DNA from 2 places in the Luteimonas sp. MJ250 genome. Region 2 is predicted to be linked to the other one. Evidence: predicted binding sites of a transcription regulator. Region 2 holds the regulator's gene; the other holds the start of a gene.
What was found. The regulator sigma-54, encoded in region 2, starts transcription at its own class of promoters, with help from an activator protein. The targets are predictions, from matches to a motif close to TGGCACGNGCNTTGC.

Region 1: glnA (type I glutamate--ammonia ligase) is a predicted target of sigma-54. The motif match lies at 1,950-1,964, and genes of this name have one in related genera.

Annotation. Positions count from the first base shown of each region.
Region 1 covers NZ_JBCLVB010000015.1:136,225-148,087, forward strand. Annotated here, with positions in the region: gene WCE37_RS13215 (N-acetylmuramoyl-L-alanine amidase) at 1-332, opposite strand, end outside; gene glnA (type I glutamate--ammonia ligase) at 487-1,896, opposite strand; gene WCE37_RS13225 (undecaprenyl-diphosphate phosphatase) at 2,170-2,967, shown strand; gene WCE37_RS13230 (META and DUF4377 domain-containing protein) at 3,035-3,880, shown strand; gene WCE37_RS13235 (YbhB/YbcL family Raf kinase inhibitor-like protein) at 3,924-4,538, opposite strand; gene WCE37_RS13240 (tetratricopeptide repeat protein) at 4,570-6,639, opposite strand; gene WCE37_RS13245 (alpha/beta fold hydrolase) at 6,700-7,692, opposite strand; gene WCE37_RS13250 (lysophospholipid acyltransferase family protein) at 7,689-8,489, opposite strand; gene WCE37_RS13255 (hotdog fold thioesterase) at 8,537-8,971, opposite strand; gene WCE37_RS13260 (hypothetical protein) at 9,046-9,267, opposite strand; gene WCE37_RS13265 (phospholipase D-like domain-containing protein) at 9,398-11,263, opposite strand; gene WCE37_RS13270 (YceI family protein) at 11,260-11,863, opposite strand, start outside.
Region 2 covers NZ_JBCLVB010000002.1:20,712-32,574, forward strand. Annotated here, with positions in the region: gene WCE37_RS00360 (HPr family phosphocarrier protein) at 1-16, opposite strand, end outside; gene WCE37_RS00365 (PTS sugar transporter subunit IIA) at 29-421, opposite strand; gene rapZ (RNase adapter RapZ) at 522-1,391, opposite strand; gene hprK (HPr(Ser) kinase/phosphatase) at 1,388-2,347, opposite strand; gene WCE37_RS00380 (PTS sugar transporter subunit IIA) at 2,344-2,817, opposite strand; gene raiA (ribosome-associated translation inhibitor RaiA) at 2,836-3,165, opposite strand; gene WCE37_RS00390 (RNA polymerase factor sigma-54) at 3,273-4,703, opposite strand; gene lptB (LPS export ABC transporter ATP-binding protein) at 4,739-5,458, opposite strand; gene lptA (lipopolysaccharide transport periplasmic protein LptA) at 5,458-5,985, opposite strand; gene lptC (LPS export ABC transporter periplasmic protein LptC) at 5,966-6,529, opposite strand; gene WCE37_RS00410 (HAD family hydrolase) at 6,526-7,077, opposite strand; gene WCE37_RS00415 (KpsF/GutQ family sugar-phosphate isomerase) at 7,088-8,092, opposite strand; gene WCE37_RS00420 (BolA/IbaG family iron-sulfur metabolism protein) at 8,218-8,454, shown strand; gene murA (UDP-N-acetylglucosamine 1-carboxyvinyltransferase) at 8,454-9,713, shown strand; gene WCE37_RS00430 (DUF3108 domain-containing protein) at 9,827-10,543, opposite strand; gene WCE37_RS00435 (DUF3108 domain-containing protein) at 10,544-11,335, opposite strand; gene purN (phosphoribosylglycinamide formyltransferase) at 11,346-11,863, opposite strand, start outside.

The sequences.
Region 1 (11,863 bases), on a different contig from region 2:
ATCGACGCCGAATTGAGGTCGGTGATCGTGCCCCAGCGCCCGCCACCGGCGTGCCAGGCGCGACGCGAGTCGGCGACCAACTGGTAGATCGCGCCGTCGTCGCCGACCAGGTAGTGCGAACTCACCGGCCCGCCGCTGTTGCGGGTACTCAGCGTGCGCAGGCTCTGTTCGACCGAGTCCTGCTCGGTGTAGTGCAGGACGATGACAACCGGGCGACGCTCGTCATGGTTGGGCGATGGCACCCAGGTCGCCATCGGATTACGCGGCGGCTGGTGGACGCAGCCGGCGAGCAGGGCGAGGCAGAGGACAGCCGCAAGGGGTTTGATGTTCATCTCGCAATCGAACCCGGGATCGCGGCGGAGTGCAAGTGGCCCCGCTTCGGCTGCAGGTGCGCAGAAACCCGTGCTTTTCCCACCAGCCACCGCACGTTGCCGCGCAGCGGGGGCCAAGGCCCCCGCCGCCACGCCGCGCCGTCCCGCACCCGCGTCAGATCGCGTAGTACATCTGGTACTCGAGTGGATGGGTCGCCGAGCGGAACGCGGTGACTTCCTTCATCTTCAGCGCGATGTAGGCATCGATGAAGTCGTCGCTCATCACGCCGCCGGCCTTGAGGAACTCGCGGTCGGCGTCCAGCGCTTCCAGCGCCTGGTCCAGCGAGTGGCAGACCGTCGGGATGCCCTTGGCCTCTTCCGGCGGCAGGTCGTAGAGGTCCTTGTCGCTGGGGCCGCCTGGGTCGATCTGGTTCTTGATGCCATCCAGGCCCGCCATCATCAACGCGGTGAACAGCAGGTAGCCGGAGCTCATCGCGTCCGGGAAGCGGAACTCGATGCGGCGCGCCTTCGCATTGCTCACGTACGGGATGCGGCAGGAGGCGGAGCGGTTGGACGCCGAGTAGGCCAGCATCACCGGCGCCTCGAAGCCCGGCACCAGGCGCTTGTAGCTGTTGGTGCTGGCATTGGAGAAGGCGTTGATCGCGCGCGCGTGCTTGAACACGCCGCCGATGTACCACAGCGCGGTCTGGCTCACGCCGCCGTAGCCGTCGCCGGCGAACAGGTTCACGCCGGCCTTGGCCAGCGACTGGTGCACGTGCATGCCGCTGCCGTTGTCGCCGACCAGCGGCTTGGGCATGAAGGTGGCGGTCTTGCCGTTGCGGTGGGCCACGTTCTTGACCACGTACTTGGTGGTCAGCAGCTCATCGGCCTTGCGGGTGAGCGAGTTGAACCGGGTGCCGATCTCGCACTGGCCGGCGTTGGCGACCTCATGGTGGTGGACCTCGGTCTCGATACCCATGGCGTCGAGGGTCTTGCACATCTCGGCGCGGATGTCGTGCAGCGAGTCCAGCGGCGCGACCGGGAAGTAGCCGCCCTTCACGCCCGGGCGGTAGCCGGTGTTGCCGCCTTCGTATTCGCGGCCGGAGTTCCACGCGGCCTCTTCCGAATCCACGTGGAAGAAGGTGTGGCCCATGTCGTTGGCATAGCGCACCGAATCGAAGATGAAGAATTCCGGCTCGGGGCCGAAGAAGGCCTGGTCGGCGATGCCGCTGGACTTCAGGTAGGCCTCGGCGCGGCGCGCGATGCCGCGCGGGTCGCGGTTGTAGGCCTGCATCGTGGTCGGGTCCAGCACGTCGCAGGTCAGCACCAGGGTCGGATCCGCGGTGAACGGGTCGAGGAAGCCGGTGTCGGGGTCGGGCAGCAGCACCATGTCGGACTGGTGGATGCCGCGCCAGCCGCCGATCGAGGAGCCGTCGAACATCTTGCCGTCCTCGAACAGCGCCGGCTCGATGATCGACGCCGGATAGGTCACGTGATGCTGCACGCCGCGCATGTCTGAGAAGCGCAGGTCGATGAATTCGACCCGGTGGTCGCTGATGAGCTTTTCGACGGTTTCGATGGACATGGTGGCTCCGGATGGTCAGGGGGCCCGGAAGGCCGGGCATCGGGCGGTTGAACGCAAGTGCCATGCCATCACACAAGCGCCTGATTTGACGTGAATTCAGGGCGGGTGGACGCGCGCGACGCCCTCCCTTGGTGCATATATGACACGGATGCACCATTCTGGTGCCCACCCCGATCCGCTATGCTCCCGCGCTTGTACGCGCGCCGCACGGGGACCTGCTCATCCAGCCCGTGCCGCCGCACCCATCCGCACCGCACCGCTGGATCCCTGCCGATGACCGACCCGCTGGCCGCCCTGCTCCTTGGCATCCTCGAAGGCCTGACCGAGTTCCTGCCGATCTCGAGCACCGGCCACCTGCTGATCGCGCAGTACTGGCTGGGCGCGCGCTCGGATTTCTTCAACATCGTCATCCAGGCCGGCGCGATCCTCGCCATCACCCTGGTGTTCCGCGAGCGCATCACCGGCCTGGTCACCGGCCTTGGCGAGGCCCGCAACCGCGACTACGCGATGAAGCTGGCCGTGGCCTTCCTGGTCACCGCGCTCGTCGGCCTGCCGGTGCGCCTGCTGGGCTGGGAGCTGCCGGAAACCGTAAGCCCGATCGCCTGGGCGCTGATCATCGGCGGCGTGTGGATGATCGTCGCCGAACGCGTGGCCGAACGTCGCAACCCCGACGGCACCGGGGTCACCTGGACGATCGCCGTCCTGGTCGGCCTGGCGCAGGTGGTCGCCGGCGTCTTTCCCGGCACCTCGCGCTCGGCGGCGGCGATCTTCATCGCCATGCTGTTCGGCCTCAGCCGGCGCACGGCGGCGGCCGAGTTCGTATTCCTGGTCGGCATCCCGACCATGTTCGCGGCCAGCGCCTACACCTTCCTGGAGCTGGCGATGGACGGCGGCCTGGGCGGCGAAGCCTGGGCCGACGTCGGCATCGCCTTCGCCGCGGCCACGATCACCGGCTTCATGGTCGTCAAATGGCTGCTGGGGTATATCGAGCACCATCGGTTCACCGGCTTCGCCGTGTATCGCATCCTGCTGGGTGCGGCACTGCTGCTGTGGCTGCCGATGGGCGAATGACGCCACGCCCGACCCCGTCGGGCGCCGCCGCGCGTTGGCCCCTGTCCCTGCCCCTGGAGATCGCCCGATGAACCATCCGTCCCTGTTCGCCCTGCCGCTGGCACTCGCGCTCGCGGCCTGTTCGCCCGGCACCGGCGACGATCCGTCGGCTTCGACGCCCGCCACCGCGCCGGCATCGGAACCGGCTCCGGCTCCCCCGGGCCACGCGCCCGTCCCCGACGTCGCGGCCACCCTCGGTGGCTACCACTGGCAGCTGGACTCGGCCACCGCCGCCGACGGCGCCCGCATCGACGCGCTGTTCGCCAATGCCGAGGCCCCGCTGCAGCTGGACTTCGCCGACGGCCGGGTGTCGGTGGCCAACGCCTGCAACGGCATGGGCGCGGACTTCAACCTGGCCGCCGGCGAACTCACCCTGGGGCCGATGATCAGCACGCAGATGGCCTGCGCCGAGCCGCTGATGGCGATGGAGCGCGAAGCCCATACCCGCCTGGCCGGCAGCCATGCGCTCGACGTCGAAGCCGGCGAGCCGCCGCGGCTGCAGCTGGTCAACGCCCTGGGCGACACGCTGGCCTTCACCGGCGCGCCGAACGCGCGCACCCGCCACGGAGGTGACCCGGAACGCGTGTTCCTGGAGGTCGCGGCCGAGCGCATCGACTGCAACCATCCGCTGATGCCGGACCATCGCTGCCTCGAGGTCCGCGAACTGGAGTACGACGCCGACGGCCTCAAGCAGGGCACCGGCGAATGGGGCCCGCTGTACGAAGAGATCGAAGGCTACGAACACCAGCCCGGCGTCCGCAACGTGCTGCGCGTGGACCGCTTCCGGCGCCAGGACGTGCCCGCGGACGCTTCTTCCATCGTGAACGTGCTGGACATGGTGGTGGAGAGCGAGCAGGTCGGCCGCACCGAGTAGGTGCGGTCGGATCACCTTTGTCCCGGTGATCGCGGCCATGTCGTTACGCGGCGTGCGAAGTATGCAGGCCGTAGCTGCCCCAGGTTGCGGCTTCGGCCAGCACGTGGCCCTGCATCGCGCGCAGCACGTCGCCGGCGGTGAAGCGTTCCGGCAGTTCCAGGTGCTCGACATCGAGCGCGAACACGCGGAAGAAGTAGCGGTGCAGGCGCAGGTCGTGCGCCGGCGGATACGGGCCGTCGTAACCGGACCAGTCGCCACCCATCTCCGGGTCGCCGGCGAACCAGCCGGTGTAGTCGTTGAGGCCCTGGCGCGTGCCGGACGGCCCCGGCGGCGTGCGCTTGCCGCCCTTGGTGACGCCGTCACTGCAGCTGCCGGCTTCGATCGAGGTGACCTGCGGCGGGATGTCGACCATCGCCCAGTGCATGAAGTCGCCGCGCGGGTGTTCGACCGGGATGTCGACCCTGTCATTGGCGACCAGGGCCGGGTCGGTGGGCGCGTCCGCGTCGATGCACAGCAGCGCGAACGCGCGCGTGCCCGCCGGCGCACCGCCCCAGGACAGCTGCGGATTGCGGTTGCCGCCGAAGCCCTCGGGCGTGCCGAAGGCGAACGCGGCGGGAATCGGCTGGCCGTGGTCGAAGCTTTCGCTGGCGATGTGCATGGCGGTGACGGTCATGGGGATGTCCTCGTGGTCAGGCTTCGGGATAGCCGAGGCGGCGTGCGACCGGCGCCAGCTTGGCAAAGGGACCGGCAAGCTGGTCGGCATAGCGGCGCCAATCGCCGGCGGCGAAGCGCGGCGTGCCGAACAGGCCGGCCGGCGGCGGCGGCAGGCTGCTGCCCAGGGCGCTGCCGATCAGGGCCGCCATTGCCACGGGGTCGTCGGCGACCTCGTCGACACGAAGCAGGCGGTGCGGCACCAGGTTCTGCTCGTGCAGGGTGGCGATCTGGTCGAGCGCGGCGGCAAGCCAGCCGGCCGCGAGCTGTGGCGATTCCGCCGCGAACGGCGTGCCCGCGCCGAATGCGATCCAGTCCATCAGCATGTCGCGCGGGTCGCGCAGCATGACCAGCAGCTGCGCCTCGGGCAGCGCCGCGCGCACCGCTGCGGTGTAGCTGTTGTCCCACCACGGCATCCAGTCGATCACGGCGTCATGGATGCCGCGCCCGGGAAGGGCCTTGCGCCAGGTAGCGATCACGGCGGGCGCATCGAAGGTCCCCGAAGCGACATTCGCCCACGACCCGATGTCCTGGAAGATATCGGCCGGCGGGTTGGCACCGACGCGGTCGTCGCGGAACGCCGGCACGACCTTCAGCAGCCGCGCGCCGCGCTCGGCCAGCGCACCCGGCAGGCCGAGCAGGAACACCGCCGGCGGCGCGTCGGCGACCGGTGCCGCGGCTTCGGGCCACTCGGCCGGTGCCGGGGTGGCCCTGGGCAATGCCAAGCGGTTGCCCGGTCCCGCCGCGATGCGCCGGTTCCAGTGATCCAGCGCGCCGGCGAAGTCACCCGTGCGGTGCCGTGCCAGGCCCAGTCCCATGTCCAGGGTCGCCCTGGCGTCCGGGTGCAGGTCGTCCCGCGCCAGCAGCGACTCGATGCGCCGCAGCGCCTCGGCAGGGTCGGTCACCAGCAGTGCGTCCACCAGCTTCATCCCGGCGTCGAAGTGGTCCGGCTCGAGTTCAAGCAGCGCCCGCGCAGCGGCCTCGGTGCCGGCAGGCCGGTTTTCGATGGCGTGGAGCTTCATCTCCGCTTCCAGGGCATCGATCGATTCCGGCCTGTGCTGGCGCCAGCGCTCGATCAGCCCGGCGGCAACGTCGCCCAGCGGATCGAAGACCAGGCGCACGTACCACAGGAGATCGATACCGGGCGAAGTCGCCAGCGCCGCATCGAGCATGTTCCGCGCTTCGTCGGTCGCGCCAAGCCGGCGCCAGGCCTCGGCGATCGCCGTGGTGGCCCGGAGCTCGCCAGGCTGCACCGCGAACACTTCTCGCAGGTGCTGCAGCGCGCGCGCCGGCCGGCCCGCCGACAGTTCGAGCTCGCCGACAAAACGCCGCACCTGCAGCGTGGCCGTGGCCTGGTCTGCCAGCAGCGGGGCGAGTTCGTCGATGGCATCGACCGGGCGGCCCTGGCGCGCCAGCGTGAGCGCGAGCATGAGGCGCGCGTCATTGGCCAGCGGCGGAGTATCGAGCAGCTTGCGGAAGGCCTGTTCGGCGAAGGCGAAGTGCTCCTCCCTGAGATACGCGAACGCCAGCGCCTGCATGGTGAGCGGATCGCCGGGTGCCTGCTGCAGCGCGGCCGACAGCTGCGCGATGGCGGCGCCGTTGTTGCCCTTGCGCAGCGCGATCATGCCGCCGAGCGCCTGCAGTTCGGGATGATCCTGCTCGACCCTCCCGGCCAGGCGCAGCTGGCGCTCGGCCTCGGCGATGTCCCCGGCGGCAAGCGCCAGGTGCGCCCGCATGGCATAGGCGGCAAAGTGGTTGGGGTCGGCGCCCGCCGCGGCGTCCATCGCCTGTCGCGCGGCCTCGAGGTCACGCATGCCGAGCTGCAGGGTGGCGTGTTCCATGTGCAGTTCAGCGGAATCGGGAGCCAGCGCGATCGCCGTCAGGATCACCTCGCGCGCGGCGTCGAGATCACCGCTGGCACGAAGCGCCAAGGCCAGCAGGCGCTGGGCGTCGACGTCGCCGGGCGCGTCCGCCGCATGGGTGCGCGCCGCATCCAGCGCGGTCCGGGTGTCGCCGCGGCGCAGCGCGTCGAGAATCTTTTCTTGCATGGGAAGGCCGTCCTGCCGGCGCGGCGCGCCGAAAACCCCGATTGTAGCCGTCCGGCCCGCTCAGCCTTGGCCGGCCAGGCGTTCGACCACCCAGCGCTCGGCGTAGCCATCCAGCCGCGGTCCCTCGATGAAGCCGCAATGGCCACCCCGGGCCGCGACTTCCAGCCGCGCCCCTGCAGGCAGGGCCAAGCGATGGAAGTCATCCACCGGGATCACCGGATCGTCGGCACTGGTCAGGATCGAAGCCGGCACCGCGAGTCCCGCCAGGCGGTCGCCGGCGATCGAATAGCCGTCGAAGTAGGCGGCAAGGCTGCCAAAGTCGGTGTGCCGCAGCACCAGCCACTCGGTGAGCGCGCGCATGCGCAGGCGCAGCACCGCGTCGTCGAAGCCCACGCGATCGGGAAACAGCTCGCGCTTGCGCACCAGCGAGCGCCGCCAGCTGCGCTCGAAGTGATGCATGTACAGGGGCAGTCCACGTTCCATCGCTTCCATGGTCCGCGCCGGGTCCAACACCGGGCAGACCGCGGCCACACCGTCCAGCGACAGCCCGGCGGCGGGCGCACGCAGCGCCAGGCGCAGCGCGAAGTTGCCCCCGAGCGAATGCCCCGCGACCACCAGCCGCGGCCGCGGCATGCGTCCGGCGATGTCCCGCGCGGCGTGCACGACTTCGTCGATGCGCGCGGAATGGAAGATGTCGGGGTTGAGGTGGTGGCTGCCGCCGTGGTCGCGGAAGTTGAGCCGGAACACGTCGTAGCCGCGCGCAAGGAAGCCGGCCGCGGCCAGGCAGACATAGGCCGACTCCGCGCTGCCCTCCCAGCCGTGCAGCAGCAGCGCCATGCCGCGCGGCTCGACGCCGGGCAGCGCGGTGTGCAGCCCGAGCAGGCGCACATCCCCGCCGCCATCGACCACGACCTCCCGGGTCAGCGCGCCGCTGGCGGCGAGCGCGGCCAGCCCGCGGCGGCGGCGCAGGGGACTGCCGGCAAGCACGGACTGCAGGTGGGCGCTGCGCAGCCAGCGCGGCGGCCGATAGGGACTGGTCGTGACCGGGCTCACGGCTCCCGCAGCGCGGCGACGATGCGCTCGCGGCTGATCTTCGCGATCGCGGCGCGACCCTCGGCCTGGCCCGGCAGCACCGGCTCGAGGAAGACCACGTCGACCACGCGCGCAGGCTCGCCGAGCAGGCGCAGGAAGTTCTGCACGAAATTTTCGTGTGGATGGAACGCGACCACGCGCTGGCCCTCGGCGCGCGCGCCGTAGCGCAGCGCCACCGGCTGCACCGGCACCCCGGCCTCGACGGCGGCGGTGAAAATGCGGGCGTGGAAGGGTCCGACCTCGACGCCGTCGCGGGTGCGCCCCTCCGGGAACACGCCCACCGAACGTCCGCTGCGCAGGCGCTCGACCATCACGCCGAGCACGCCGCCAAGCGATTCCTGGCTGCCACGCTGGTGGAAGATGGTCCCGCCGCGACGGGCCATGCGCCCGACCAGCGGCCAGCCGTCGATCTCGCGCTTGGCGACGAAGCCCATCATCCGCTGGCTGTGCAGCGCCGAGATGTCCATCCAGCTGACGTGGTTGGCCACGAACAGGGTGCCGCCCGGCAGCGGCGTGCCGACGCGGCGCATGCGCAGGCCGAACACCCGCAGCAGCCCGCCCTGCCAGGCCCGGGCCAGGCGGTCGCGAAGGCTTTCGCCGCCGAGCCCGATGCGGTCGGTCGGCAGCGCGAGGCCGATCATCACCAATGGCAGGTGCACGAGCGCGTGCCAGAGCAGCATCGGTACGCGCAGGACATAACGGCCCGCGCGCGCCAGCGGGGCGCCGGCGGACGCGGTGGAAGCGGTGGGGGGACGCATCGCGAAACGATACCGGATGGCTTCCGGCGCGGGTAGCTTGGCGGCGCTCAGGCCGCGGCGACCACCGCAAGGGTCAGGCGAGAAATGCAGGCCAGGCGGCCGCGCGCGTCTTCGATCCGGATCTCCCAGACCTGGGTGCTGCGTCCGATGTGCAGCGCGCGCGCGGTCCCCCTGACCAGGCCCTCGCGGGCGGCGCGCACGTGGTTGGCGTTGATCTCGAGGCCGACGCAGACCTCGCCCTCGGCCACGCACATGTTGCCGGCGCTGCTGCCCAGGGTTTCGGCCAGCAGCACCGAGGCGCCGCCGTGGAGCAGGCCGTAAGGCTGCCGGGTGCGGGCATCCACGGGCATGGTCGCGACCAGGTGGTCATCGCCGATGTCGACGAATTCGATGCCCAGGGCTTCGATCGCGGTGCCCCGGGAGAGGGCATTGAGCGCAGCGAGGTCGAGGCCGCGGCGGAAAATCGACGGTGGGACGGTCATGGAGGGCTCCGATGGCCCCGGGCTGGCGCCGCGGCGCGCCAGCCTAGGACCGGGCTCCCCCGCGGTCAATCCGATCAGACCAGGCGGAAGCGCGGGGCCGGCTGGCCGCCGGGTGCGTAGCGACGGGCGGCGGCGTAGCCGCTGCTGCTGCCGTAGCCGGTGCCGAAGTCGCGTGAGCGGTAGCGCGGCGCCAGGCCGGTGGCGCTGCCCGACTTCGCGGAGCCGCTGACGCTCGCGGCGGCATGACTGGCAGCGTGGCTGGCGGCAAAGGAAACGTTGGCGTCGGTGCGGTACATGGCGGTGTCCTCGGGGGTTGTGACTTGGTGTGCTGGTAACGTACCACACCACGGCCCTACCGCAATAGGACAAAAGTCACAGCGGCCCGTTTCGGCGGTCTTGCCGATGAACGGTCGTCCAGGGGAACGCTCAGAGAATCGGGGCCAGCCCGGCACCGAACGCAGTGAAGATGCGGGTCAACAGGCCGCGCAGGCCGACCCGCACTTCGGGGAAGTCGCCCACCGGCTCGTGGCAGGCGCGGAACCGCGGATCGCCCGGGGGCGGCGGCTCCACGCAGCCCGGCCCCGGCTGGAACTCGTAGCTGGTCGCGTAGCGCGTCGGCCACAGGTCGAACACCGGCAGCGATTCGGACACTTTGCCCAGCGAGTAGTCCAGGCCCGGCAGCAGCCACGGGCGGTCGCGGCGCGCGATCGTCCAGGCATTGGCCGGCGCCATGTCGCGACGGACGCTGGCGGCGAGCGCGCGTGCGAATGCCGCGTCTTCGATCACCACGGCGCTTTCGGTGTTGTAGTTGTCACCGCGCGGATCGAAGTTGTGGGTGCCGATCACGCCGATGCGCTCATCGACCACCAGCGACTTGGCGTGCAGGCCGAAGCGCACGCCGCCGCGGTGCAAGGGCACGCGCTCGTGCGCCGAGAAGCCCGACCAGCGCAGCGCCGAGTACTCGCGCTCGAGCGGACGGATGCGCGCACGCTCACCGTCGCCGCCGTCGAGAACCACCGTGCCGGTGGCCTCGACGTCGATCGGCGCATCCTGCGGGAAGGGCTTGAATTCGTGGATCTGGAAGCCGAATTCACGCAGGTGCCGGCGCTTGTACTTGTACGACAGCGCATAGGTGATGAAGGCATCGGTCGCGGCCAGGCTGTTGGTCGACACCAGCACCCGCGGCGGATCCTCGCGCCCGTGCAGTTCGCGGAACAGGTCCTGCGCCACCGGCGACAGCACCAGGTAGGGCGTCTGCAGCAGCACCTCCTCGCGCGCGCCCTCGATCAGCTCGCGCAGGCCGCGGGTGGAAGGCGCCACGCCTTCATAGTCGCGGCGATGCTTCTGCGGCGGGTCGGAAATGAACTCCACCGCCGCGACCGGCAGCGCCTGCGCCGCCAGCGCATCCACCAGGCGGCCGTCGTCGGCATCGCGCGAGATCTGTTCCACGCGCGCCGGCAGCTCGAACGGCGCATGCGGCAGCGGCGGCACGCCTTCACGCAGCAGCAGCTGGCCGACGTCGCCGAGCCCGGCAAGCGTGCGCGTGAGCCGCGCGCCCCAGTACTGCTCGAAGCTGGCGGCCATGTCCGCCACCACCGGCCCGGCGACGAACAGGTCGCGATCGCGGAAGTTGTACTCCGGGTCCCAGTCGTAATAGCTGTTCTGGTAGTTTCGCCCGCCGGTGATCCCGGCCAGGTCGTCGACCAGCAGCAGCTTGTTGTGCATGCGCTGGTTGAGCCGCCGCCAGCAGCAGGCCGCGGCAAGCACGTACTGCGGATAGCTGATGCGCGCGCGTCCAAGCACCGGGTTGTAGATGCGCATCTCGAAGTTGGCATGGGCACCGGCCAGCGCGGCCAGGGTCTCGACCTCGCGCAGCGCCGACAGCTGGTCCACCAGCACCCGCACCCGCACCCCGCGCCGCGCTGCGGCCAGCAGTTCGTCGAGGAACAGATGCCCGGCGTCGTCCTCGTCGAAGATGTAGGTCTGCACGTCGATGGTGCGCTGCGCCGAGCGCACCATGCTCAGGCGCGCGAGCAGCGCATCCTGCCCGTAGTCGAGGATCAGCGCGTGGTGGCGCGGCGCGCCGGGGGCGCTGTCCGCCATCGCGTCGAGCCCCAGCCTGCGCAGTGCCGAAGGCGTGGCGCAGGCATCTTCGCGCAGGCAGTCGACCAGCACCGGGCGCGCCTGCCCGGCCACGCGCGCCGCGGCCTCGGCCTGTTCCGGCGACAGCGTGGCGCAGCCACCGGCTGCCAGCGCGGCGGCCAGCAGCAAGAGGCGCAGCACGGCCTTCATCCCACGCCCCCCGCCCCGGGCGCGTCCGCGTTCCCGCCGCCGCCCTCCGTCGCCCGGATGCGCAGCTGGAAGCGGACCTTGCGCCCGATCGCAACGCTCCAGCGGTTCATTCCGTAGTGGCTGCGATCGATCAGGCCCGCCGCCAGCACCGGGCAGTCCAGCGCCGGACGCGCACACGTCGAGGGCAACACCGTGAATGCCTCACGCTGCTGCACGTCACGGATGTTGAGCACGCCCGGCAGCGCGCCGCCGTCCACCAGCAGCCGCGGATCGAAGGGGTCGGACACGAAGCTGAGCCAGGGATGGCGTTCGGCGTCGAAGAAGCCCCTGCCGCGGGTGAGCTGGGTATTGCGCCGGCTGCCGAGGATTTCCACGTCGGTCGTCGACAGCGACAGCCGCACCTGCTGGCGACCATCGGCCAGGCGCGTCAGGCGGCCTTCGAAGACCGGGAAGCGGCCCTCGACCACTTCGCCCCAGCGGGTGACAAGGTTGAAGCCGACTTCCGAGCTCGCGGTGTCGATGTCCGCGGCGCGGAGCGGAGCAGCTGCCGGCAGGGCGGCGGCGAGAAGTGCGACCAGCAGCGCGCAGGCGGCGACCGGG
Region 2 (11,863 bases):
GTTCGCGTTCGATCATGGCAGTCCCGCCTCAAGCGTCATCGTGCACCACTCCATTGCGTGCGCCAGCGGCGGCCACCGCGGGCAGTTGGTCCAGCGGCAGTTCGGGATAGTTCAATACCCGCAGCAGCATTGGCAGGCTCAGCGCCGAGACGCGACGCACCGGCGTGCCCAAGTGGGCCAGGCGCGCGGCCAGGTTGGCGGGGGTGGCGCCATAGACATCGGTCAGCAGCAGCACGCCGTCGCCGCTGTCGGCGCGACGCAGGGCGGCGCTGGCGGCTGGCAGCATGGCGTCCGGATCGGCGTCATAGGACATCTCGAAGACTTCGATCGCGAGGGGCAGCGTACCCAGAAGCCGGCCCGCCACCGCCTTGAACGCGGTGCCGATGCCAACGTGGGTGATGAGCAGGATGCCGACGGCCATCGATACAAATTAGCAGAGCCGCGTGACCCTCAGGAAGCGGCGCGTGCTGGATCCGCAGATTCCAGCGCTGGCCGCGGCCGGCCCGCGCCGGGTCGGGCGATCAATCCAGCCCGCGATGGTGGGTGGCGACTTCCTTCCAGCCTTGCGCGCGCGCGTGTTCCGCCGCGGCTTCTGCCAGGTAGACCGAACGGTGGCGGCCGCCGGTACAGCCGAAGGCGACGGTGACGTAGCTGCGCGTGGACGAATGCATGCGCGGCAGCCAGGCGTCGAGGAAGCCGTTGACGTGCTGCAGGTACTCGACGACCTCCGGCTGTGCCGCGAAGAACTCGCGCACCGGACCGTCGCGACCCGACAGCGGCCGCAGTCGGGCATCCCAGTGCGGGTTGGGCAGGGCCCGGGCGTCGAACACGAAGTCCGCGTCCGGAGGCACGCCGCGGCGGTAGGCGAAGGATTCGAACAGCAGCGACAGCGATGAGTCCATGCTCAGGCCGAGATCGGTCAGGACCCGGCGGCGCAGCTGGTGCACGTTCAATTCGCTGGTGTCGATGATGACGTCGGCCAGCGAGACCAGCGGGCGCAGCACCTGGCGTTCCAGCGCGATGGCGTCCGACAGCGCCAGTCCAAGCCGGGTCAGCGGGTGCCGGCGGCGGGTGTCGGCGTAGCGCTTGAGCAGGACGTCGTCGATGGTGTCGAAGAACACCAGCTTCGGGTCGAAGCCCATCGCCCCGACCGCAGACAGCCACTCGGGCATGCTGGCAAGGTCGCCGCGGCTGCGCACGTCGACCCCGACCGCGAGCTTCTGCGAGGCGCGCTCGGGATGGGTGGCGCTGCGCACGAAGTCGGGCAGCAGCTCCGCCGGCAGGTTGTCGACGCAGTAGAAGTCGAGGTCTTCGAGCGTGTTGAGGGCCACGGATTTGCCGCTTCCGGACATGCCGCTGACGATGATCAGCGAGTTGTTGGCGGTGTTCATGACATGCCCCGCTCGAGGAAATGGGAGTGGCGCGCGAGGAAGGCGGACGCCGGGTCCACGCCCTTTGCGCGCAGCACGTGCACGCGGGTGGCGGCTTCGGTGAGCACCGCGAGGTTGCGGCCGGGCATCACCGGCAGGGTGATCATCGGCACGTCCAGGTCCAGCACGCGGCGGGCGCCGAGGTCGCCGGTCAGGCGCACCATGCCGCTGGGGTCGCGCGCCTCGCGGCCGTCCTCGGGCCGTGCGAGATGGACGATCAGGCGCAGGTACTTGTTCCGCTTCACCGCGGTATCGCCAAACATCTCGCGGATGTTGAGCACGCCAAGCCCGCGCAGCTCGAGCAGGTCCTGCAGCAGTTCGGGACAGGTGCCGTCGAGGACGTCGGGGGCGATCTGCGCGAATTCCGGGGCGTCGTCGGCGACCAGGCGATGGCCGCGCGTCACCAGCTCCAGCGCGAGCTCGCTTTTGCCGGTCCCGGACTCGCCGGTGATCAGCACGCCGATGGAATAGATCTCCATGAACACCCCGTGCAGCGTGACCCTGGGCGCCAGCGCACCGGCCAGGTGGTACTGCAGCACGTTGTAGAGCTCGTGGCCGCGGCGCTGCGACGACCACAGCGCGATGCCCGACTCTTCGGCCATCTCCACCAGGTCCTCCGGGCAGGGCTGGCCCTTGTTGACCACCAGCGCCAGCGGCCCGAACTGCAGGATCTTCTCCAGTGTTTCCCAGCGCTGCCTGGGCTCCAGGCCGTCGAGCCAGGCCAGTTCCTCGCTGCCGAGGATCTGCACCTTGTTGGGATAGATGATGTTGAGGTAACCGGCCAGCGACGGCCGGCGCGACACGGTGTCGACCGACTCGAGCTGGCGCGTGGCGCCGGCCCGGCCGGCGAGCCACTTCAGCTCAAGTCGTTCGCGGAGCTGGTCGAACAGCGCCTGCGCGGTGATCACCGCCTTCATGCCGATCGCGCCGCGGGCGAGCCGCCCGAGCGCAGGAGCAGCGCACGCAGCGCGTTGATGTCCGGTGCGTGTCGCACGGTCTGTCGGAAGTCGGCATCGGCGAAACGCCCTGCCAGCTCGGAAAGGGTATCGAGGTGTTGCTGGGTGCGATCGCCGGGGACCGCCATGGCAAAGACGAGGTCTACCGGTTCGCCGTCGCGCGCGTTGAAATCTATCGGGTTCGCCAGCCGCAGGAAGGCGGCAAGCGGCTCGCTGCAGGAGTCGCTGCGGCAGTGGGGAATGGCGACGCCGTGGCCAATCGCGGTGCTGCCGACGGCTTCGCGGTCGCGAAGGCCATTGGCGATCAGCCCGGTCCATTCCGGAGAGTTGCCGCCCAGCAGGCGGGCGGCGACATCCAGGACCTGGTCACGGCTGCCGGGCGACACCACCTGCACGATGCGGCTGGCGGAGAGCAGGTCGGTGTATGGCATCCCCGGGCCTTCTGTGCCTCAGCCGAACTCGCCGTCGCGCACGGGATTGCCGCCGCGGCGATGGTGGTCGATCATTTTCTTCTTCTCCTTCACCAGCATCCGGTCGAGCTTGTCGGCGAGCAGGTCGATGGCCGCGTACATGTCGGCGGCGCGGGCGTCGGCGTGGAGCGTCTTGCCGGCCACGCTGACGGTGGCTTCGGCGCGGTGGTCGGGCTTGTCGATGCTGAGCTGGGTGCGGACCTGCAGCGGCGGGTCGTACAGCCGCGACAGGCGGCCAAGCTTGGTCTCGACGTAATCGCGCAGCGCCGGGGTGACGTCCATCTGCTGGCCGTGGGTCTCGATGAGCATCGCAACCTCCTTCTCGGTGGGAGCCACAGCATCGCGCATCGCGGCGCAGTGGGTGTCATGGACAGGTTAACCCAGCCCCCGGAGGGCGGGAAGCGGCGACGTGGCGTTCAGGCGATGCGCACGCGCTCGTGCGAGGACGGGATGTTCAGCGCCTCGCGGTACTTGGCCACGGTGCGCCTGGCCACCGGTACGCCGCTGTCCTTCAGGCGTTCGGCCAGGCGTGCGTCGGAGAGCGGCTTGCGTGGATCCTCGGCGTCCACCAGGCGCCGGATCATGTCCTGGATCGCGATGCTGGAGGCTTCGCCGCCGCCGCCGGTGTCGATTCCCGATGCGAAGAATGCGCGCAGCGGGATGGTGCCGCGCGGCGTGTGCACGTGCTTGCGGGCGACCGCGCGCGACACGGTGGACTCGTGCATGCCGATCTGCGCCGCGACTTCGCGCAGGGTCAGCGGCCGCAGCGCCTGGGCGCCGAACTCGAGGAAGCCCGACTGTTCGCGCACCAGGCAGTGCACGACCTTGAGCAGCGTTTCGCCGCGGGCGGCGAGGTTCTTTAGCAGCCAGCGCGCTTCCTGCAGGCGCCCGCGCAGGTAGCCGGCGTCGGCGCCGACGGTGTGCTGCAGCATCTGTTCGTAGCCGCGATGGATGGTCAGGCTGGCGTGGCGGCCGCCGGCCAGCGACACTTTCCAGATGCCGTTGTGGCGCGAGATGCTGCAGTCCGGCACCACATAGGTGTCGTGCGGCATGCCTCCGATGCTGGAGCCGGGGCGCGGGTCGAGGCTGCGGATCAGCTGCAGCGCCGCGTTGGCTTCGTCCTCGCTGCAGTGCAGGGCGTCGGCCAGGCCCGGGGCGCCGAGCTTGGCGATGCGTTCGATCAGGGTGGCCACCGCGTGTTTCGCCACCGCATGGCCGGGCGTGTCGGTCGGCAAGACCTCCAGCTGCAGCAGCAGGCACTCGCCGAGGTCGCGCGCGCCGACGCCGGTCGGGTCCAGTCGCTGCACCCGCTGCAGCACGGCGTTGATCTCGGCTTCGTCGCACCGCAGCTCGGGGGCCATCGCTTCGGCGATGGCGGAAAGTGGCTCGCGCAGGTAGCCATCGTCGTCGATGGCGTCGACCAGGGCCTCGCCGATCGCCAGCTCGCGCGGCGACAGGTGGCTGAGGTTGAGCTGCCAGGACAGGTGGCCGCGCAGGGTTTCCGACTGGGCGATGCGCTCGGACGCGTCGCCGTCCGGGTCGCCGTCGCGGCCGCCGCCGCCCCCGCTCTCGGCCCACGCGACGTCGCGCTGGTCGTCCCAGTCGTGGTCGTCCGCCGTGCGTTCGGCGTCGCTGTCGGCGCGCTGTTCGTCGCTGCCGGGACCGTCTTCGGCCGACGCGGACAGCGGCGAGGATTCGTCCCACTCCAGCAGCGGATTGCTCTCGACGGCCGCGGTGATCTCGGCTTCGAGTTCGGGGATCGGGAGTTGCAACAGATGCAGCGCCTGACGCAGCTGCGGCGTCAGTACCAGGTGCTGTCCCAGCGATGTCTGCAGGCGAGGCTTCACGGCGTTCCCGATCAGGCGAGGACGCACCTCCCGCTTTACAGCCGGAAGGACTCCCCGAGGTAGACCCGGCGCACGTCCGGGTCGGCCAGCAGCGCGTCCGGAGCCCCCTGTGCGAGCACGCCACCATCGCTGAGGATATACGCGCGGTCGCAAATGCCCAAGGTCTCGCGCACGTTGTGGTCGGTAATGAGCACGCCGATGCCGCGATTCTTCAGATGACGGACGATGCGCTGGATCTCGCCGACCGAGATCGGGTCGACGCCGGCGAAGGGTTCGTCGAGCAGGATCAGGCGTGGGCGGGCTGCCAGCGCCCGGGCGATCTCGACGCGCCGCCGCTCGCCGCCGGAAAGGCTTGCGCCATGCTGGCCGGCCACGTGGCCGACCTGCAGTTCGTCCATCAGCGAAGCCAGCTCGGCCTCGCGGCCCTTGCGGTCGAGGTCCTCGCGCAGCTCGAGCACCAGCATGATGTTGTCGGCCACGCTGAGCTTGCGGAACACCGAAGGTTCCTGCGGCAGGTAGCCGACGCCGAGGCGCGCGCGCCGGTGCATCGGTTCACCGGTGATGTCGCGGCCGTCGAGCACGATGCGTCCCGCGTCCGCCGGCACCAGGCCGACGATCATGTAGAAACAGGTGGTCTTGCCGGCGCCGTTGGGGCCGAGCAGGCCGACGACTTCGCCCGCTTCCAGGGTCAGTCCGAATTCGCGCACGACTTCGCGCTGGCCATAACGCTTGCGCAGGCCCTCGGCGACCAGCATCAGCCGCCGTCCCCGGTCGCCTTCGCTCCCTTGGGCAGGATCCGGGTGCGGATCTGCTGGCCGTCCTGGCCGCCACCCTGCACGCGGCCGGTGGCCATGTTGTAGACGATGCGACCGCCGGCCATGGTGCCGCGACCGGGCTGGTTGATCTCGACGTTGCCGGTGAAGACCACGGTTTCGGTCTGCAGGTTGTAGTCGACGTTGCCGGCGGTGGCATCGATCGCGCCGCCGTCGTCGAGCTCCTGCTGCAGGCGCACGGGCGATCCCGTCAGGATCACCTTCTGGATGTCGCCGCCGCCGCGACGGACGTCGGCCTTGGCTGCGCGCACGTCGAGCGTGCCCTGCACGATGCGCACGTTGCCGATGAAGACGCAGGGGCTGCCGTCGTCGGCCAGCGAACAGTCCTGGCTGTTGGAGGTCAGGTCCATCGGCCGGGTGCGGTCGCTGGATTTCGCCCACGCGGGAGCGGCAGCCAGGGCCGCGGCGATGGCGATGAGCGTGGCGAGGCTAGCGGCGCGTGGGGACATAGCGGGTCTGGACCTTGGAGTTGAGCTTGAAGCGTTTGTCGGCCAGGTCGGCTTCCATGCCAATGCCGCGCATTGTAGTGCCGGGCTGGGTGATGGTCACGGAGGCGTCGCTGCGGGCCCGGCGCTGGCCCGGGAACACGTCCAGGGCCTCGGTGTCCATGCGCATTTCGCGGCTGCCGGCGGGGTCGGATACCACCACCACCTCGCCGCGCAGGCGCATCTCCTCGCTGTCGGCGCTGATCCAGCCGGTGGCTGCGCGCAGGTCCCAGTACAACCCGCTGTCTTCTTCGGGCAGCAGGAAGACCGGCTCGCGCAGCGACATGGTCTCGTCCGCGGGGTTGCGATGCAGGTGCGGGGCGCGGAGGGTGAAGGCTTCCCGGCCATCGCTGTCGAGCGACACCAGCTGGAAGTCCTCGAGCACGTAGTCGGAGCGGTTGCTGGTCGCGGTCGCGTCGGCGATGTCGGCGCGCTGCCGCCATGCCGACCAGCCGCTGGCGATCGCGGCAACCAGCAACACGAGGATCATCGCGGCGCGCCAGTTCATTGGCGCGCCGTCCCGGCGTCATCGCCGGCATCATCGTCGCGCGCGGCCAGCAGCAGGTCGCAGAATTCGCGCGCCGCACCGCGGCCACCGCCCGCCGACGCCTGCCAGTGCACGCTGCCCAGGATCGCGGGATGGGCGTCGGCCGGCGCCGCCGCCAGGCCGGCGCTGGAGAGCACGGCGAGGTCGGTCAGGTCGTCGCCCATGAACGCCACCTCGTCGGCGGCCAGCCCCAGGCGCCGGCACAGTCCGTCCACGCAGGCCTGCTTGTCCTTGATGCCGGTGTAGGCCTCGACGCCGAGGTCGCGGGCGCGGACTTCCGCCGCCGGGCTGGTGCGCGCGGTGACGAAGGCGACCGCGATGCCGGCGCGGCGCAGCAGCGAGATGCCCAGGCCGTCATGGACATGGAAGGCCTTGGTCTCGGTGCCATCGCTGGCGATGTACAGGCGGCCGTCGGTCAGGGTGCCGTCGACGTCGAAACAGACAAGCCGGATGCGCGCGGCGCGCGCGAGCAGCCCGGGGGAGGGGGAGGCGGGAGGCGAGGTCGACATGGACGCGCGATCACACCACGCGCGCGCGCAACAGGTCGTGAATGTTCAGCGCGCCGACCGCGCGACCAGCGCCGTCCACCACCACCAGGGCACCGATCTTGTGCGCTTCCATCAGCTGTGCGGCCTCGACGGCAAGCGCATCGGCGCCGATGGTCCGCGGGTCGCGGGTCATCACGTCCGCGATCGCGGTGCTGCGCACGTCGATGCCGGCGTCCAGGCTGCGGCGCAGGTCGCCGTCGGTGTACAGGCCGAGCAGGCGGCCGTCGCCATCCACCACGGCGGTCATGCCCAGCATCTTGCGGCTGATCTCGGCCAGCGCTTCGCTCACGGTGGCGTCGGCGAGGACGCGGGGCACGGCGTCGCCGGTGTGCATGACGTCGGCAATGTGCAGCAACAGGCGGCGCCCGAGCGCGCCGGCGGGGTGCGAGCGGGCGAAGTCGTCAGCGGTGAAGCCGCGCGCCTCCAGCAGCGCCACCGCGAGCGCATCGCCCATCGCCAGCGAGGCGGTGGTGCTGGAGGTCGGCGCCAGGTGCAGCGGGCAGGCCTCCTCGGGCACGCTGACGTCGAGGTGGACGGCCGCCGCCCGGGCGAGCGTGGAGCCGGTGCGCCCGGTCATCGCCACCAATGCGTTGCCCTGGCGCTTGAGCACCGGCAGCAGCTGCAGCAGTTCGTCGGATTCGCCCGAGTACGAGAGCGCCAGCACGATGTCGGCATCGGTGACCATGCCGAGGTCGCCGTGGCCGGCTTCGCCGGGGTGGACATAGAATGCGGGCGTGCCGGTGGAGGCCAGGGTGGCGGCGATCTTGCGTGCCACGTGGCCGGACTTGCCCATTCCCGTGCAGACCACGCGGCCGCGACAGGCCAGGAGCAGGCTGCAGGCGCGCGTGAAATCGCCATCGATGCGCGCGGCCACGGCCGCGAGGCCGCGGGCCTCGATGTCGAACACGCGGCGGCCACTTGCCGCGAAATCATGCGCGGGCGCGGCGTTCTCGGACTGTTTGCTGGTGCCGGACATTACGGGCCGGGCCCTTATTGGTTATGCTAACCCGTTCATCTTACGCGGATTTGTCCCTCGGCCTGCGGCCTGCAGTGCCGGCGCGGACAGGCCGCTTACACGCCCTTCATGACCGGGACCACGCCTTGAACGCAGACACCATCCGCAATCTCATCGAACAGGGCCTGCCCGGCGCGGAGGTCGAGGTGCGCGGCGATGACGGCGTGCATTTCGAAGCGCTGGTGGTGCACCCGGACTTCGCCGGTCGCCTGCCGCTGGCGCGCCACCGCATGGTCTACGCCACCCTGGGCGCACTGATGGGCAACGAGATCCACGCCCTGGCGCTGCGCACGGTGACGCCGGACGAGCCGCGGCCGGCCTGATGCAGAAGATCGTTGTTGAAGGCGGCGTGGCCCTGGAGGGCGAGGTCCGCGTGTCCGGCGCTAAGAACGCCGTGCTGCCCATCCTGTGCGCGACGCTGCTTGCCGACGAGCCGGTGGAGATCGGCAACGTGCCTCACCTGCACGACGTGGTCACGACCGCGCGCGTGCTTGACGGACTGGGTGCCGGCGTCACCCACGATGCCGACGGCAGCCACATGGTGGTCGACCCGCGCAGCGTCGACAGCCACATCGCCCCCTACGAACTGGTGCGCACCATGCGCGCGTCGGTGCTGGTGCTGGGGCCACTGGTCGCCCGCCACGGCGCCGCCGAGGTCGCACTCCCCGGCGGTTGCGCCATCGGCTCGCGTCCGGTCGACCTGCACATCCGCGCGCTGGAAGCGCTGGGCGCGCGGATCACGGTCGAACACGGCTTCATCAACGCGCGTGCCGGCCGCCTGCAGGGCGGGCACGTGGTGTTCGACACGGTGAGCGTGGGCGCGACCGAAAACCTGCTGATGGCGGCGACGCTCGCGCAGGGCACGACGGTGATCGACAACGCAGCGCGCGAGCCGGAAATCGTCGACCTCGCAAACTGCCTGCTGGCGATGGGCGCCGATATCGAAGGCGCGGGCGATTCGCGCATCATCGTTCGCGGCGTCGACCGCCTGCACGGCGCGCGCCATGACGTGGTCGCCGATCGCATCGAAGCGGGCACGTTCCTCGTGGCGGCGGCCATCACCGGCGGCCGGGTCACGGTCACCCATGCGCGTCCGGACACCATGGATGCGGTGTTGGAACGGCTGGCCGCCGCCGGCGCCGACATCAGCATCGACGGTGACCGCATCACCGCCGACATGCGCGGCCGCCGTCCGCGCGCGGTCGACATCACAACCGCGCCGCACCCGGGGTTCCCGACCGACATGCAGGCGCAGTTCATGGCCATGGACTGCATCGCCGAAGGTGTGGCGACGATTGACGAGACGATCTTCGAGAACCGCTTCATGCACGTGAACGAGCTCATGCGCCTGGGCGCGGAGATTCACGTCGACGGCAACCGGGCCACGGTTACCGGCGTCGAGCGCCTGAGCGGCGCGCCGGTGATGGCCACCGACCTGCGTGCCTCGGCGTCGCTGGTGCTGGCCGGGCTGGTGGCCGAGGGCGAGACGGTGATTGATCGCGTCTACCACCTGGACCGCGGCTACGAGCACATCGAACGCAAGCTGTCGGGCCTGGGCGCGCGGATCCGCCGCATCGACTGAGGCGGACACCCAAGCCCCAGGCAATCGGGAATCGGAGAGAACCATACAAAAAGGGCCCCGCGATGCAGGGCCCTGGTCATATGCGTGCCGCGGGTTTCGGTCCGGGGTGCGGCTCAGTTGACGGCGGTCAGCTTCAGGTCGATGTGGTCCTTGCCATCCCGGCGCTGCAGCACCCGCGCCGGCACCGGCAGGCCATCCACGACCCAGGCGATGATTTCGCGCTTGCCGTCCCTGCGCACCACGCGCGTGGCCTGGTGCGATTTGCCGCCGACCTGGATGGCTTCTTCGCCGGCGACCTGGAAGGTCTGGTGCTTGACCCGGCCGTCCTCGACCAGGCGGTAGTCGAGTGGCTTGCCCGCGGCCACGTCGCGCACCAGGACCAGGTTCATCAGCATGCCGTCGAGATCGCCGGCGCGCAGTTTCACCGGCCCCGCGCGATCGTCCTTGATGTCGCCGGTCCAGCGCGCTTCGCCGCGGTCCCAGTCGTAATCGGCGGTCACTGTCTTGCGCTTGACCAGCATCGCCGCGAGGCCGCTGGTGCCGCGCTGGCTGTCGACACTCTTGATCGGGCGCCATTGCTTGCCGTCGACTTCGAACGTGGTGCTCTGTTCCAGCTCGGCGCCCATGCCGCCGATGTCGATGCGGTATTCCCAACGATCCTTGCCAACGCTGGCGAGGGTCATCTTCGCGGTCGCTTCCATGCCTATGTAATTGGCCTGGTAATCGGCGCTGAATGCTTCGATCGCGAGCGCGGGCGTGAATGCCAGTGCGAGCGACAGGCCGGCACCGATCATCGCGGCACGGCCGCGCAGGGACTTGATGTACTGCATCTATTGGACTCCTTGGTATTCGACCAGCCGCAGGTCGATGGCGTCTTCGCCGTTTTCCCTCTGCAGGATGCGGATCGGCGTGGGAACGCCGCGCGCCACCCAGAAGATCGTTTCATCATTGCCGCCGTTGGTGCGTGAAACCCGCATGGCCCGGTAAGACAGGCCGTCGACTTCGACGTGTTCGGCGACCTCGGCCACCGAGTACCGGTGGTCACGCACGCGGCCACCGTCCACGAACCGGTAGCCAAGGCTTCGCCCGGGCTCGGCATCGCGGACGATCGCGAGGTTGATCAGCAGGCCACTCATGTCGCCTTGCTGCAGCGCCACCGGCTCCCGCCGTGTCTGCTTGATGTCACCGCTCCACCTGGCGAAGCCCGCATCCCAGTCGTACACGCCCTCGACCTCGCGGCCCATGAACAGCGCCTTGCGCCGGGTGCTCTGTCGGAGTGGGCGATAGCGATCATCGACCACGTCGAACACGGTGTCCTGGTCGATATCCAGCCGCACCCAGCGGGCAAGGCCGCGGTTTCCGGTCACGTCGAGGTCGACCTGCCAGTGCCCGCCATCCAGGCGCGCGAGCCGCATGCTGGCGGTGCCGGCGGGCTTGCCCTGGTTCCAGGCGTCGTAGGTCGCGATAAAGGGCTGCAGCGCGGGTGGGCCATCGTCATCGGGGGCGTCCGCGTCCGTTGAAGGCGCCGACGCGCCGGGGACGGCGACCTGGCTGGCCGCCGCGGGCGCTGGCGTGCAGACGGCAAACAGGGCCGCCAGCCCGATATGGAAGAAGGTGTTCATGACCGGCGGATCATGCCCGCAGGCGGTTGGCTGCCAGCTGAAGCGGTGCCTGCAGGACCTGGCCGTCGAACTCGACCGCGGCGCCCCGAAGGCGGATGCGGCCGGTGCACAACAGCTCCAGCGCCGAGATCATGAGCGGATGCTCGACCGCGAGAACGCGTTGCGCGAGGGCATCCGCATCGTCTCCGGGCAGCACCGGCACCCGCGCCTGCGCAATCACCGGGCCGCCGTCGAGGTCGGCGCTGACGAAGTGCAGGCTGGCGCCGTGTTCCGCCATTCCCGCCTCCAGCGCCCGTGCATGCGTGTCCAGGCCCTTGAACGCCGGCAGCAGCGATGGGTGGATGTTGACGATCCGTCCCTCCCAGGGCGCGATCGCCTCGGCCCCGAGCAGGCGCATGTATCCGGCACAGACGATGAAGTCCGGCTCCACGGCTGCAACCGCCGCGAACAGTGCAGCGTCGAACTCGCTGCGGCTGGCGAAGTCGCGGGGCCGCAATGCCTGCGCCGGGATGCCCGCGTCGCGCGCGC